One region of the Arthrobacter sp. P1_B11 genome, then DNA from elsewhere that is predicted to be linked to it. Evidence: riboswitches for the same ligand, from Rfam matches in the RefSeq annotation. Region 1 holds a riboswitch; each other region holds the start of a gene.
The links. Region 1 has a riboswitch for thiamine pyrophosphate ahead of thiO (glycine oxidase ThiO). Riboswitches for the same ligand answer to the same signal wherever they lie in the genome.
Positions count from the first base shown of each region.

Region 2: another riboswitch for thiamine pyrophosphate. It lies ahead of AC1D14_RS10520 (ECF transporter S component); the one in region 1 lies ahead of thiO (glycine oxidase ThiO).
Region 3: another riboswitch for thiamine pyrophosphate. It lies ahead of thiC (phosphomethylpyrimidine synthase ThiC); the one in region 1 lies ahead of thiO (glycine oxidase ThiO).

Region 1 is NZ_JBFTZQ010000001.1:128,147-133,163, forward strand. Features, by position in the region: gene AC1D14_RS00595 (RNB domain-containing ribonuclease) at 1-1,345, opposite strand, end outside; gene AC1D14_RS00600 (ferritin-like fold-containing protein) at 1,387-2,073, shown strand; gene thiE (thiamine phosphate synthase) at 2,070-2,804, opposite strand; TPP riboswitch at 2,832-2,952, shown strand; gene thiO (glycine oxidase ThiO) at 2,945-4,369, shown strand; gene thiS (sulfur carrier protein ThiS) at 4,366-4,602, shown strand; gene AC1D14_RS00620 (thiazole synthase) at 4,608-5,017, shown strand, end outside.
Region 2 is NZ_JBFTZQ010000010.1:49,521-54,537, forward strand. Features, by position in the region: gene AC1D14_RS10490 (ABC transporter substrate-binding protein) at 1-71, shown strand, start outside; gene AC1D14_RS10495 (amino acid ABC transporter permease) at 84-1,016, shown strand; gene AC1D14_RS10500 (amino acid ABC transporter ATP-binding protein) at 1,016-1,780, shown strand; gene AC1D14_RS10505 (RidA family protein) at 1,837-2,217, shown strand; gene AC1D14_RS10510 (DUF4235 domain-containing protein) at 2,318-2,581, opposite strand; gene AC1D14_RS10515 (heme-degrading domain-containing protein) at 2,617-3,162, opposite strand; TPP riboswitch at 3,331-3,474, shown strand; gene AC1D14_RS10520 (ECF transporter S component) at 3,546-4,166, shown strand; gene AC1D14_RS10525 (ABC transporter ATP-binding protein) at 4,166-5,017, shown strand, end outside.
Region 3 is NZ_JBFTZQ010000001.1:465,171-470,187, forward strand. Features, by position in the region: gene ffh (signal recognition particle protein) at 1-1,064, shown strand, start outside; gene AC1D14_RS02100 (alpha/beta hydrolase) at 1,120-1,854, shown strand; gene thiC (phosphomethylpyrimidine synthase ThiC) at 1,856-3,670, opposite strand; TPP riboswitch at 3,665-3,772, opposite strand; partial or broken gene AC1D14_RS02110 (amidohydrolase family protein) at 3,862-4,954, shown strand.

The sequences.
Region 1 (5,017 bases):
TTGAACCCTTCCAGTTCCCGTTTCCGTTCGCATTTCCATTGCCGTTGTTCTTGGCGGGCTTGGACCCTGAGATCACCACGGCGTCGAATTCCTGGCCAATATGGTTGCTGAGCAGGGCCGCTTCCACGGTGTCCAGGGCCAGCCGCTCCATCTTGGCGGCCAGCTGGTCCGAGGACGCCATGATGTCGGGAAGGGAGGGCAGCGCTGCGCGGGCCCAGGCCGGAACGGGGCGGTCATTGCTCAGCGCCTCGCAAATGACAAGGACGAAGCGGTCGATCAGCCGCCGGAGGGGCGCGGTGGTGTGGGCGTACGCCGTGCCAATGGCGGACTGGATGGCGTCGTCCGGAACCGTGCCGTCAAAATAGGTGTACCCGGCTCCGCGGAAGAGCATTCCTGCCGAATGCAGGATGGCGAGCTGCCGGTGGTCGGTGGGATCCAGCGTCCGCAGGTACTCCCCGTAGCTGACTTTTCCGTCCCACGGCTTGCCCAATGCATCGGTCTGGCGCCTGAAATGGGCGAGCGAGCGTTCGTCTGGGGCCGGCATTGTGCGGAGGACGCCCACTTTGCCGTCGAGCATCAGCGAGGCTGCCGCCATGCCGGTCATCAGGGAGATCTGGGCGTTCCAGTCCTCCACCGGAAGCTGCGGGGCCGCCACAATCCGGTAACCGCCGTCGGGAAGCTGCACGATTTCCTGCTCCGGCATGTTCAGGCTGGCACCGCCGCGGGCCCGCTCGAGCTCGACACGCTTGAGCCCGACTTCGCGAAGGAGCTGCAGGAGCGGGGAGGCGGTTCCCGCATCCAGCTCGGTCTGGACGCCCTTGTAATTGAGCTTCTCACGGCTGCGGACCATCGCCCGCCGCACCAGGGCGGAGACGACCTCGGCCGTTGCGTCGAGTTCGAACTCCCAAACGAACGCCGAACAGAGCTGGCCGGCGAGCAGGCTGCCCGCATTCTCGCTGATGACCTCGGGGTGCAGGGGGATGCGGCCGTCCGGAGCATAGAAGGTCTGGCCGCGGCGGCGGGTTTCGGCGTCGAGGGCGCCGCCGGGCACCACGAAGGACGGCACATCGGCGATGGCGTACAGGATGCGGTAGCCGTCTGCGGATCTTTCGATGAAGAGGGCCTGGTCCAAGTCGGTTGAGGATGGCGGGTCGATGGTCAGGAATTCGACGTCGGTCAAGTCCAGCTCCGGGAGCTGCCGCTGCGCCACAGCCGCCTCGGCCTCCTTGAGCACTTCCAAGGGGAACTGCCCCGGGAGCTCCAGCTCGGTCCGCAGCGCACTCAGGGCCTCCGCCAGGGCATTGGTCTGTTCATGGACGCTGGGGGATAGGCGATGATGTGGCACGAAAATCAGGTTAGCCCGATTTCCGCAGTTAGTCTTGGATTATGGGCACATCCTCGGCTGACACCGCTCGGTACGACCGTTTCGTCGCTGATCTGTTCGGGGTGATGGCATACGGCGAGCTCTCCGCCTTCGAACGGCTGTCGTCGGACGCCCGCTACTCGCCCACGCTCCACGACCGCGCGGTGCTCGGCAGGATTGCCGTCATCGAATTCCAGCACTACGAGCTCGTGAGTGAGAGGCTCGCCGGGATGGGCGTTGACGTCGAGGACGCGATGCTCCCGTTCCAGGCAGCGGTGGACCATTTTCATGAGCGGACGCGGCCCGCGGACTGGTACGAATCCCTGATGAAGGCCTATGTGGTGGACACGGTCTCGGCCGATTTCTACCAGGCCGTGGCCCGCTACGTGGATGCCGGGACCCGGGAGCTTATTCAGCAGATCCAGTCCTCCGAGGAAGCGACGGCGGTCCTCCGCGAGAGGTTGAGGGTGGCCCTTGCCGATGATCCCCGGCTCGCCTCACGGCTGGCGTTGTGGGGACGGCGGCTCCTGGGAGAGGCGCTCACGCAGGCACAGCGCGTGGGCTATGAACACGCCTTCCTGACCGAGCTGATCACTGAAGCGGACAGCGGTGCTGACGACGCCGCGGCCCGGGAGCGGGTGCGCAGCCTCACCTCCGAGCTCGCCGAAAACCATTCCCGGCGGATGGTGCAGCTCGGTCTGAGCGGCTAGTTCAGGCCTGCCACCGGCGCGCCTGCGCCCTTCACTCCGGCGTTCTCCGCTCCCGCATCCAGGGCCTCGAGCAGTTCGGCTGCCGCGGCCTCCGGATCCGGCGCCTCGGTGATAGCCCGGACGACGACGATCCTGCCGGCGCCCGCTGCCGCGACCTGCTCCACGTTGGTGAGGTCGATCCCGCCGATGGCGAACCAGGGCAGCAGCAGGCCGCCGACCCTTTCCTCGTCCGCCGCCCTTACGGCCTCCGCCGCATAGCGGACAAGATCGAGCCCGACGGCGGCCCGGCCGGGTTTGGTGGGGGTGGCCCACACCGGGCCAACGCAGAAATAGTCCAGACCGCTTCGCCCGGGGGAGGCGGCGATCGCGGCATCCACCTGGTCAGGGGTGTGCGTGGACAGCCCGATCACCGTGGCGTCATGCAGCAGCTTCCGTGCGGAGCGCAGCGGCAGGTCCTTCTGGCCGATATGGAACACCGGGGCCCCGGACAGCGACGCAATGTCTGCCCGGTCATTGACGGCCCAGAGCCGGCCATGCCTGTGGGCTGCCTGGCGCACAACTTCCAAGAGTTCGAGTTCCTCGGCCGCCTCGATGGTCTTGTCCCTCAGCTGGATGATATCCACCCCTCCGGCGAAGGCCGCATCAACGAAATCGGTGAAATCGCCGCGCTCCTTGCGGGCATCGGTGCAAAGGTACAGTCGGGCGGTGGTGTGGACATCATGCGCGGTCATGGCAACCAGCCTAGTTCCTCTAAACTGGGCAGGTACCGCGGGAGCCCGCTGCAGCTGTCACAAACGCCGCAGGGCTGAGAGGGCGTAAGAGCCGACCGCTTGACCTGATCCGGTTAGTACCGGCGTAGGGAAGGATTTCCATGCAGCTTGGATCCGGCGGGAGCACTTCCGCCACAAACACTTCTGCCGCGGAACCGCTGCACGCTGACGTTGCCGTCATCGGCGGCGGCGTGATCGGCCACGGGATTGCCTGGGAGGCGAGGCGTTCAGGACGCTCAGTGGTGCTTATTGACGATGCGCCGGGGACGGGGGCCAGCTGGGCCGCTGCGGGAATGCTCGCCCCTGTCAGCGAGCTGCACTACCAGGAGCAGGAACTCCTGGAACTGATGCTCGAATCCTCTGCCAGATGGCCCGATTTCGCCGCGGCGCTCGCCGATGGCGGAGCCGGCAGGGAGACCGGTTATCTTTCGACGCCGACCATCGCCGTCGGTGCGGACCCCGCCGACCGCCGCACCCTGACGGACCTTCGGGAAGTCCAGCAGGCGTGCGGCCTGGTTGTCGCGCCGCTGACCATCCGTGAGGCCCGGTCGCGGGAGCCGCTGCTCAGCCCGGGCATCTCCTGTGCGCTGGACATCCCGGCTGACCACCAGGTTGATCCGCGGATGCTGGTGGCAAGCATCGCAGCTGCGCTGGCCCGCCACGAACCCGGTTCGCGGACGGCCGTTGCCGGTGCAGAAAACGGCTATGAGATCAGGGAAAACGCTGCCGGCCTGCTGTGGGACGGCGGGCAGCGCGAACGGGTCTGCGGCGTCCGGCTGGCGGGCGGCGGCACTGTGCGTGCCGCCGAAACCGTGGTGGCCAACGGACTCGCGGCGGCGTCGCTGGATGGACTGCCGGACGGGCTGAAGCTGCCCCTGCGCCCGGTCTACGGCGACATCCTCAGGCTCCGGGTTCCCGCGCACCTCCGGCCGCTGCTTACGGCCACGGTCCGGGGCATTGTCCGCGGAATACCCGTCTATCTTGTTCCGCGGCAGGACGGAACGGTGGTTATCGGCGCCACCCAGAGGGAGGACGGGCATTCAGCCCCCAGCGCCGGCGGGGTCTACCAGCTCCTCCGCGACGCCCAGGTGCTGGTGCCGGCCGTGGCAGAACTCGAGCTCCTGGAATCGACCGCCAGGGCCCGGCCGGGTACCCCCGACAACGCCCCGTTGCTGGGCCGCGTACCCCTCGGCGGCATTACGGCGGGGCAGGGCAGCACCGTGCGGCACGGAAGCACGGCGGGCCGGGCGGGCACTGCGGCCGACGGGGGGCTGCGGGCAACTGTTGCCGGGCTCATCATCGCCACCGGGTTCTTCCGCCACGGCGTGCTGCTGACGCCAGCCGCAGCCGCCATCTGCCGCGGGCTGATGGACGGCGTGGAGGACAAACGCTGGCACGCCTTCCGTCCGGAGCGGTTTTCGGCCGGGCGCCCCGCCGCGGCGGGCGCAGCCGCCCCGGGCAACGGCACACCGGCCAGCTGCGCAACGGGCACAGTCACATTTGACCGAGACAAGGAACCAGCATGAACATCACACTGAACGGCAACCAACACGCAGTGGGCGCAGGCGCCTCCGTGACAACTCTGGTCAGCAACGTCACCGGGCGGACACTGGCTGCAAACGGGCAGGCGGCCGACGGCCAGCGGCTTGGCGTGGCCGTGGCCCGCAATTCGGAGGTTGTGCCAAGGAGCCAGTGGAACAGCACGGCGCTCGCCGAGGGCGATGAAATCGAACTCGTCACGGCAGTTCAGGGAGGATGAGGACGATGACTGAAACAACGACAGCGGCGACCGGCACGACTGATAAGGCGACGGGCAGGGCGGGGTTCAAGGCAGACCCCCTGGTCATCGACGGCGTGGAGCTGACCTCGCGGCTGATCATGGGCACCGGCGGGGCTCCGAGCCTGGACGGACTGGGCGCGGCGCTCCTGGCCTCCGGCACCGAACTGACCACGGTGGCCATGCGCCGCTATTCGCCCGCCGAAACCGGATCCCTGTTCCAGCTGCTCCTTGACCACAACATCCGTGTGCTGCCGAACACGGCCGGCTGCTTCACGGCACGCGACGCCGTGATGACGGCGGAACTCGCCCGCGAGGCCCTGGAAACGGACTGGGTCAAACTCGAAGTCATCGCCGATGAGCACACTCTCCTGCCGGACGCGGTGGAACTCGTGGA
Region 2 (5,017 bases), on a different contig from region 1:
AGAAGGTGCTGGGGAAGTACGGACTTGAATCCAGCGCCATCACTGACGCCCGCGTCAATTTCGCCCAATAGGAGGTGAACACCATGCAGCAACACTCAATCCCTGACACCAGGAAGCAAGCCCCGCCGGCATCGGAGGACTCCATCCCGGTGGTGCCGCTCAGGCACCCCGTCCGGCTGGCCATCGCAGCCGTTTTGATCCTCCTTGCCCTCAGCGCCGCGTGGGACGTGGCGGTGAATCAGCGGTACCACTGGGATGTTGTCATCTCGTATCTCTTCGCTCCACAGATCATTGCCGGTGCCGGGCTGACGATCCTCCTGACGGTGGTATCGATGAGCGTCGGTATTGCCCTGGGCACGCTCCTTGCCGTCATGCGGCTCTCTGCGAATCCGATTCTCAGCACGATCAGCCGGAGTTACATCTGGTTCTTCCGTGGCACTCCGCTCTTGGTGCAGCTGATCTTTTGGTACAACATCGCCGCCCTGTATCCGGTGATCGCCTTCGGGCTTCCCTTCGGCGGGCCGTCCCTTATCCTCGGATCGGCCAACGTGCTGATCTCGCCATTGGGTGCCGCGTTGCTGGGCCTGTCCCTGAATGAGGCCGCCTACATGGCCGAAATCATCCGTGGCGGCATCGGGTCCGTGGACAAGGGCCAGTATGACGCCGCCCGGGCACTTGGAATGGACGGCGGAAAGCTCATGCGCCGCGTGATCCTGCCCCAGGCCATGCGCGTGGTCCTCCCACCGACCGGCAACCAGGTCATTTCCATGCTCAAAGGCACGGCCCTTGTCAGCGTCCTGGCGATCTCGGACCTGCTCTACTCGGCCCAGATCATCTACGCCAACAACTACCAGACGATCCCGCTGCTCATCGTCGCCAGCCTCTGGTACCTGCTGATGACAACCATCCTGAGCTTCTTCCAAACCAAACTCGAACGACGGTATGGCCGCGGCTTCGACGTCGCGCCGCGACGGACCCGCCAGCAAAAGGCCCAGCCAAAGACAAGGACAGCATGATGAACGCCGCCATGGTGGAAGCCCAGGGTGTCCGCAAGAGCTTCGGCTCAACGGAAATCCTCAAAGGCATTGATCTGAGAGTCGAACGCGGTTCGGTGACCTGCCTGATCGGACCGTCCGGTTCCGGGAAGACCACTTTCCTCCGGTGCATCAACCACCTGGAAAAGGTCGACGCCGGTCGCCTTTACGTAGACGAACACCTGGTGGGCTACACCGAGCGCCACGGACGACTTTACGAAATGAAAGAGCGCCAGACCGCACGCTCACGGCTGAACGCGGGCATGGTTTTCCAACGCTTCAACCTCTTCCCGCACATGACGGTGCTGGAGAACATCGTGGAAGCGCCCGTCCATGTGCTCGGGCGTCCGCGGAACGAAGTCACCGCCGAAGCGCAGACGCTGCTGGACCGCGTCGGGCTCGGCGACCGGAGACACTCCTACCCCCAGGAGCTCTCCGGCGGGCAGCAACAGCGGATCGCAATCGCGCGGGCACTGGCCATGAAACCCAAGCTCATGCTCTTCGATGAACCCACGTCCGCACTCGACCCGGAGCTCGTCGGCGAAGTGCTCGACGTCATGAAATCCCTCGCCGAGGCCGGGATGACCATGGTCGTCGTCACGCACGAACTTGGCTTTGCCCGTCAGGTCAGCGACCAGGTCGTTTTCATGGATCAGGGGGTGGTCGTCGAAAGCGGACCCCCCGCGGAGGTCCTTGGTTCACCGCGGCACGAACGCACCCAGGCCTTTCTTTCAAAGGTCCTCTAAGAACATCAACAACTCCGGCCGGCCACCGCGCCGGTCACACGAAAGGAATCCTCCCCATGCCTCGACAGCAGGTAACCACAGACCTCGCGCCCAGCCCGGCCGGACCCTACTCCCAGGCGATCGCCGCCAACGGCTTCCTCTTCACCGCGGGCCAGACACCCCACGACCCCGTCACCGGTGACACCGTCGGCACCACCATCGAGGAGCAGACCGTCCAGGCCATGAAGAACCTGGCTGCAGTCCTGGCCGGGCACGGACTGGACTTCTCCCACGTCGTCAAAGCAACGGTGCACCTGCACCATCCCGGCCGGGATTTTGCAGGGTTCAATGCCACGTACGAAGGGTTCGTCGAAGCCCCCTACCCGGCTCGAACCACCGTCGGTTCATTCCTGGGAGACTTCCTGGTCGAAATCGACGTCGTAGCCGCCATACCGTAGCCAGCCCAGGACCTCCGCTGGGGAATGACCGCGGACCACGGCCCCGTCTGATGCAGTGTCCAGCATTAGTCGGGCCCGTGGTCGGCTCACCAGGAAGTGGCTAGACGATGTCCTGGGTTTTGGCGAAGCGGGTGATCGCCCGCTGTGTGCCCCGGTTGGCCAGCACCTGGATGATGGCGCTCACCGAAGCTGAAATGAGGGCAAAGGTGAGGGCCGAGCGGAGCGTCGTGGGGACGTCGTCCTTCCCGCCCTTGGGCGGCTTGCGGCCGGTGGTCTTTTCCCAGATGGTGTCCACGGCCTTGGTGCCGGCGAATCCGGCGAGCAGGCTAATGCCGGTGCCAAGCAGCTTGATGAAAAAACTCATTCCGAAACTCCTTGCGACGTGAATACAGACTGCCCCTAGCCTAGCCGCATGGACGCATGGATTTCCCGAAGTGCCCGCACCACCAGATCGTGGTCGGCCTTCTGCGGCAACCCTGAGACCGTCACCGTGGCTACCGCACCCACGCCTTCCACGTAAATGGGGAATGAGCCGCCGTGGGCGGCATACCTGGACTGGTCAAACCAGGCGTTGTCCTCGATGCGGCCCCCGCCGAGTCGGCCGCGCAGTCCCACGAGCAGGGACGGTTCCTCGTAGCGTGCTGCGGTCCGCTGCTTGGCCTTGACCCAGTGCTCGTTGTCCGGGGTGGCACCCTCCAGTGCCACATGGAACAGCACGTGTTCGCCCTTGGTGATGTCGACGGCGATGGGCAGGTTGCCGATCTTGCCGAGCTCAACCAGCAGGAGGCCGAGGTTGAGGGCGTCGTCCCTGCCGAACCGGGGAAACTGCAGCTCGGTGATTTCCGCTTCGATGCTGGCGATCAGGGCTGCCAGAGCGCCCGCCGGCTGCTCGGCGGCGGAGTCGGGGTCAAAAGCGGCTTGGCTGCCGTGATCCTGTTGCGTCATGGCCCCAATGTACTCCGCGCTGTCCTCGCGCCGCCCCGTCCCAGGCAGCCTCTGTTCGCCGCCCTCTGGCGCCTCCGCGCACTTCCCGGATACCTCCCGGATTGTGACCGCGGCGCCGGTCTTCCGCGGCCGTCCCGGTGTAAACTGGATCAGCCCACAAGGGCAGATTTATTACGACAGGGGAGCGCCGCCGTCGGGCATCACTGGCAACTGCCAGCGAAACCGAGGATGGGCGCTGAGAGTGCGGACCGCCGCAGACCCTCGAACCTGATCCGGCTAGTACCGGCGCAAGGGAGTCGAGTTCTCAAAGTGTCCGGCAGCAGGCAAACCAACCGCCAGCAGCCGGGGAGCGCTTTCCCCTCCTGTTCCTCAGGAGGACCATCATGACAACTGCAACAATCAAGAAGACCGGCTACAACTGGCGCGTGGCTGACATCGTGGTGGCGGCACTGATCGCGGTCGCCGGCGGCGTGATCTTCTGGGCCTGGTCCCAGGGCGCCAACCTAATCTCCGCCCCCGTCAACGCCGTGTACCCGCCCCTCTCCGGCCTCTACGCCGGCGGCTGGATGATTCCGGCGGTGCTCGGCATGCTCATCGTCCGCAAGCCGGGTGCGGCACTGTTCTGCGAAGCCGTCGCCGCCACGGGCGAGCTGATCATGGGCTCCCAGTACGGCACCACGGTGCTGATCTCGGGCATCCTGCAGGGCCTGGGTGCGGAGCTCGTGTTCGCCGCCTTCATGTACAAGAAATTCAACCTCCCCGCTTCGCTGCTGGCCGGCGCGGGTGCGGGCCTGTTCTGCGGCCTGAATGACTCCTTCGCTCCGTGGGGCTGGAACATTGCGTACGCCGCTGGGGACAAGCTCGCGTATATCGTGTTCTGCGCCATTTCCGGCGCGGTCATCGCCGGCGTGCTGTCCTGGATCGCTACCCGCGGCCTGGCCAGGACGGGCGTGCTGAGCTCGTTCGCGTCCCGCAAGGCAGCCACGGAGCCCGTCTTCTCCTGATGCCCGCACATTACGACGGCGGCGTCCGCCCAGCCGCGGTCACCGCCCGCGGCTGGGGCTGGCGCCACGCGGGACGGTCCAGGCCCGCCGTCAACGCGCTGGACCTGGACATCCGGCCGGGGGAGCGGGTCCTGTTGCTGGGACCTTCCGGCGCCGGCAAGTCCACGCTGCTTCACGCCCTCGCCGGGGTTCTGGGTGACGGCACCTCGGGAAACAGCGCAGCCGGCGACGGCGGCCTTGCCGACAGCGACGACGCGGACGAGACCGGCAGCCTGCTGATTGCCGGCGAACCGCCGCGCGCGCGGCGCGGCCGCGCCGGCCTCATGCAGCAGGACCCCGAAACGCAGGTGGTCCTCTCCCGCCTCGGCGACGACGTAGCGTTCGGTGCCGAAAACCTCTCCGTGCCCCGCGACGAAATCTGGACCCGCGTCCACGAGGCACTGGACGACGTCGGGCTCGCGCACCTTCCGCTGGACCACGCGACGTCGGCCCTGTCCGGCGGGCAGAAACAGCGCCTTGCGCTGGCCGGCATCCTGGCGATGCGGCCGGGGCTCATCCTGCTGGACGAGCCGACCGCCAATCTCGACCCGGCAGGCGTGCTGGAAGTCCGCGACGCCGTGGGCCGCTGCCTCGACAAGACGGGCGCCACGCTGGTGGTCGTGGAGCACCGGGTAGCCGTATGGAAGGACTTGGTAGACCGGATCGTGGTGCTGCAGCCTGGATCCGGCACGCAGCCGGCGGTGCTGATCGACGGTACGCCGGACCAGGTTCTTGAACAAGCGCGCGAGATGCTCATTGCCGCCGGGGTCTGGGTTCCCGGATATGTCCCGGCCGCGCGGCAGCGGACTCTT
Region 3 (5,017 bases), 340 kb from region 1:
CCGGCGACCCTGTCGCCGTCGCCCGGCAGGGCGTCGAGGACGCCCGCCAGAAGCTTCACGACGTCGTGATTGTGGACACCGCCGGACGTCTCGGCGTCGACGCGGACATGATGGAACAGGCACGCCAGATCCGACGGGCCATCGTCCCGAATGAAGTCCTCTTCGTGATCGACTCCATGATCGGCCAGGACGCTGTGAACACGGCGATGGCCTTTGATGAGGGCGTCAACTTCACCGGCATCGTGCTGTCAAAGCTCGACGGCGATGCCCGCGGCGGTGCCGCGCTTTCCGTCGCGTCGGTCACCGGCAAGCCCGTCATGTTCGCGTCCACCGGCGAAAGCCTGGACGATTTCGAGCTGTTCCACCCGGACCGCATGGCGTCCCGCATCCTCGACATGGGCGACGTCCTCACGCTGATCGAGCAGGCCGAGAAGTCCTGGGACAAGGACGAAGCTGCGCGGATGGCGAAGAAGTTCGCCGACCAGGAAGACTTCACGCTGGACGACTTCCTCGCCCAGATGCAGCAGATCCGCAACATGGGCTCCATGAAGAAAATGCTCATGATGATGCCCGGCGCGCAGAACATCCGCCAGCAGTTGGAGCAGTTCGACGAGCGCGAAATCGACCGTGTCGAGGCGATCGTCCGCTCCATGACCCCGCACGAGCGAGTCGCTCCCAAGATCATCAACGGCTCGCGGCGGGCCCGCATCGCCAAGGGTTCCGGTGTTCACGTTTCCGAGGTCAACGGCCTGCTGGAGCGCTTTGCCCAGGCCCAGAAGATGATGAAGAAGATGGCCCAGGGCGGCGGCATGCCGGGCATGCCCGGAATGCCGGGAATGGGGGCCGGCGGCGGTGCCCGCAAGGGTGCCAAGAATGCACCCAAGAAGAAGGCACGTTCGGGCAACCCCGCCAAGGCGGCACAGGAACTCCGTGACGCAGAGGCCCGGCGCGCCAGCGCGGCCAAGGCGCTGCCCACGGGCGCTGCCTTCGGCCAGCAGGGCGGCGACTTCGACCCGTCCGAGCTGAACCTGCCGAAGGGCTTCGACAAGTTCCTCGGCAAATAGGCGCACTGTCATGTCGGCCCGCGCCGATGTCGGGCCTCTGCCATAAGGTTGGGTCATGTTTAAGCAGCGGGTAGTGTTCGTCCACGGGGCCGGGAGCTTCGGCTCCGCCGCCTGGCCGCGCCAGCACGGCATGGCCCTGCAGTATGACGCCCTTTTCCTGCGGCGGCACGGCTTCGACGCCGAAGCGGAACCGCTGGAGACGGACTTCGCCGAGGACGCCCAAATCGTGCTTCGGTCGCTGGCCGATGACGGCCGGGGCGCTGCCGGAGGCCACGTGGTGGCGCACTCCCAAGGGGCCATCGCAGCGATGATGGCCGCCGTCGAACGCCCGGACCTCGTGTTCTCGCTGACGCTCGTGGAGCCCGCCTGCTTGTCGCTGACCGCGGAACTGCCGGCCACGGCGGCCCACCGGGCGTTGATGGAGCCCCTGTTCGAGGTCCGGCACCAGCTCGGCGACGACGACTACGAGCGGGAGTTTGTGCGGCGTGCCTTCGCTGCGGAAGCGCCCGGCCCGAGCACGCCGGAAGCGAGGCGTGCCGCCAGGCGACTGCGGCTGCAGGCACCTCCCTGGCAGGCCCCGTTGCAGATCGTTCCGGGCGTCCCTACTCTGGTCCTCACCGGCGGTTGGGAACCCCTCTATGAGGAGATTGCCGGGTACCTCAGGGAGACCGGCGCCCTGCACCGCACTGCCGCGGGCGGGCACCGGCCCCAGGATTCCCCCGAGGGTGACCGTTTTATCCGGTCATTTGTTGCCGAGGTCGGCCGGCGGCGACAGCCCCGGGCGTCCTGATTTAGCGGGTTGTTTCCGGAAGCTTGAGCTCCGGCAGATAGACCTTTCCGCCGGCGGCCAGGAACTCCTGGCTCTTTTCACGCATTCCTTCGGCCATCTCGGCAAGTGCCGCCTGCGCTTCGGCCGAGCCGTACTCGTTCCGGATGTCCTGGCTGATGCGCATGGAGCAGAACTTGGGCCCGCACATGGAGCAGAAGTGTGCGGTCTTGGCAGGCTCGGCCGGCAGCGTCTCGTCGTGGAAGGCCTCTGCCGTTACCGGGTCAAGGGACAGGGCGAACTGGTCCCGCCAGCGGAACTCGAAGCGCGCCTTGGACAGGGCGTCGTCCCTCTCATTGGCGCCGGGGTGGCCCTTGGCGAGGTCTGCGGCGTGGGCGGCGATCTTGTAGGTGATCACGCCGGTCTTCACGTCGTCCTTGTTGGGCAGCCCCAGGTGTTCCTTGGGCGTCACATAGCAGAGCATGGCCGTACCGTAGCGGGCGATCTCCGTGGCACCGATGGCGGAGGTGATGTGGTCGTAGCCGGGCGCCACGTCCGTGACCAGCGGGCCGAGGGTATAGAACGGAGCGCCCTTGCACAGCTCCTGCTGGCGCTCGACGTTCTCGCGCACCAGGTGGAACGGGACGTGGCCTGGGCCTTCAACCATCACCTGGACGTCGTATTCCCAGGCACGCTGGGTCAGCTCCGCCAGGGTGTCCAGTTCGGCGAACTGTGCGGCGTCGTTGGCATCGGCGGTTGCGCCCGGCCGGAGGCCGTCGCCGAGCGAAAAGGAGACGTCGTACTTGGCGAAGATCTCGCACAGCTCGTCAAAGTGCGTGTAAAGGAAGTTCTCCTGGTGGTGTGCGAGGCACCAGCCGGCCATGATGGACCCGCCGCGGGACACGATGCCCGTGACGCGGTTGGCGGTCAGCGGGACGTAGCGCAGCAGCACTCCGGCGTGGATGGTCATGTAGTCCACACCCTGCTCGCACTGCTCAATCACGGTGTCCCGGAAGATCTCCCACGTCAGGGCATTGGCCTCACCGTTGACCTTCTCCAGCGCCTGGTAGATCGGAACGGTGCCGATAGGGACGGGGGAGTTGCGGATCAGCCATTCGCGGGTGGTGTGGATGTCATCGCCGGTGGACAGGTCCATCACGGTATCCGCGCCCCACTGGGTGGCCCACTGCAGCTTGTCCACTTCCTCTGCAATCGAACTGGTTACAGCCGAGTTGCCGATGTTGGCGTTGATCTTTACCAGGAACGCCTTGCCGATGATCATGGGTTCGGACTCGGGGTGGTTTATGTTGTTGGGGATGATGGCACGGCCTGCAGCCACCTCGCTGCGCACCAGTTCAACGTCGCAGTTCTCGCGGAGTGCCACGAAGCGCATTTCCGGGGTGAGGACGCCCTGCCGGGCATAGTGCATCTGGGTCACCGTCTTGCCCCCGACGGCGCGGCGGGGCACCGGCTGCGCTCCCTTCCACTCCGCGGAAGCTGCGCCGCGACGTACAGCCGACCTGCCGTCGTCGAGCAGGTTCCGCTGCCGGCCGCCGTACGGCTCCGTGTCCCCGCGTGCTTCAATCCATTCCGAGCGGAACGGGGCGAGGCCCACTACCGGGTCGCTGCCCGGACCCGCAGTCCGGTAGACCCGCAGCGGCTCGTTCTGCTCCCCGTTGGGAGACGGCTCCAGGGCGATTTCCGTGACCGGGACGCGCAGGCCTTCCCCCTCGATGTAAGCCAGTGAGTGCGACTTCAGCGACTGGGTGGTCTGCTGGCCAGCTTCGTTATGGGCCGCCTCGTTTTGGGCAGGGCTCAGCCGTGTTTTCTGGGTGTTCATTTACTGCTCACTTCCTTCGCCGGCATTACCCGGACAGGTTCAACGGTCGCAGGCTGCGCTAGCCCGATCTCAGCCCCTGCAGGGGCACCCGTGTGGTCGTAGACGAAGCTACCACAGGGCGGCAGGCGGGTGCCGCATCCGTGCCGGGTGTGACACACGCCGGGCCGGGCCGTACGGATTACGCTTGAGCCATGGCGCCCATCATCGAATTCAGCGGGACCGCGCTTACCGGCCCGGACCAGGAGCGGGCAGGCCTTTGGGCCGTGGACGGTCGGCTGACCTTCCGCCGCCCGGCAGTCGTCCCGGACGCAGTACTTGACGGCTGGGTGCTGCCCGGCTTCGTGGATGCCCACTGCCACATCGGGCTGGGGCCCGGAGGCGCCGTGGACGACGACACCGCCTATGCCCAGGCGATGACTGACCGCGACGCCGGCACGCTGCTCGTCCGGGACGCAGGCGCGGCCAGCGATACCCGCTGGCTCCAGCGCAGCCCGGAAGCGCCGAGGATCATCCGGGCCGGGCGGCACATCGCCCGGACAGGCCGCTATCTGAGGAATTTCGCCGTCGAAGTGGAGCCGGAGGGCCTTGTCGAGGCGGTCCGCAAGCAGGCGCGTTCCGGCGATGGCTGGGTCAAGCTGGTGGGGGACTGGATCGACCGCGACGCCGGCGACCTCGCGCCGTCGTTTCCCGCCTCGGCGGTACGGGACGCCGTCAGCGCCGCCCACGATGAGGGCGCCAGGGTCACTGCACACTGCTTCGCCGAAGACACGCTCGACGACGTGCTGGACGCCGGAATCGACTGCATCGAACATGCCACGGGACTTCTGCCGCGGCACATTCCCAGGCTGGTCGAGCAGCACGTGTCGATCGTTCCCACACTGATCAACATCGCGACGTTCCCGGATATCGCTGCCCAGGCCGAACCCAAGTTTCCGCGCTACGCGGCCCACATGCGGGCCCTGTGGGAAGGCCGGAATGAACGGATCCTGGAAGCGCACGAAGCCGGGGTGCAGGTTTTCGCTGGAACGGACGCGGGCAGCGTGATCCGGCACGGCCGGATAGCTGACGAGATCCTGGCCCTCCACGCCGCAGGCCTTCCGGCGGCTGCTGCCCTGGACGCCGCCTGTTGGGGTGCCCGCCGGTGGCTGGGAGCGGAGGGCCTGGCCGAAGGGGCAAGTGCCGACGTGGTGTTGCACTGAGGACCCCCGCGAGGTGCCCGGAACCATCAGGGATCTCAGGGGCATAGTTCTGCGGGGACGCGTTGTCCGTTTAGGAATAAATTGAAGCTTCAAGTAATTTAGATATGTAGAGACCATCGAAATCCGGTGGCCAGGGAGTCCGGGAGTA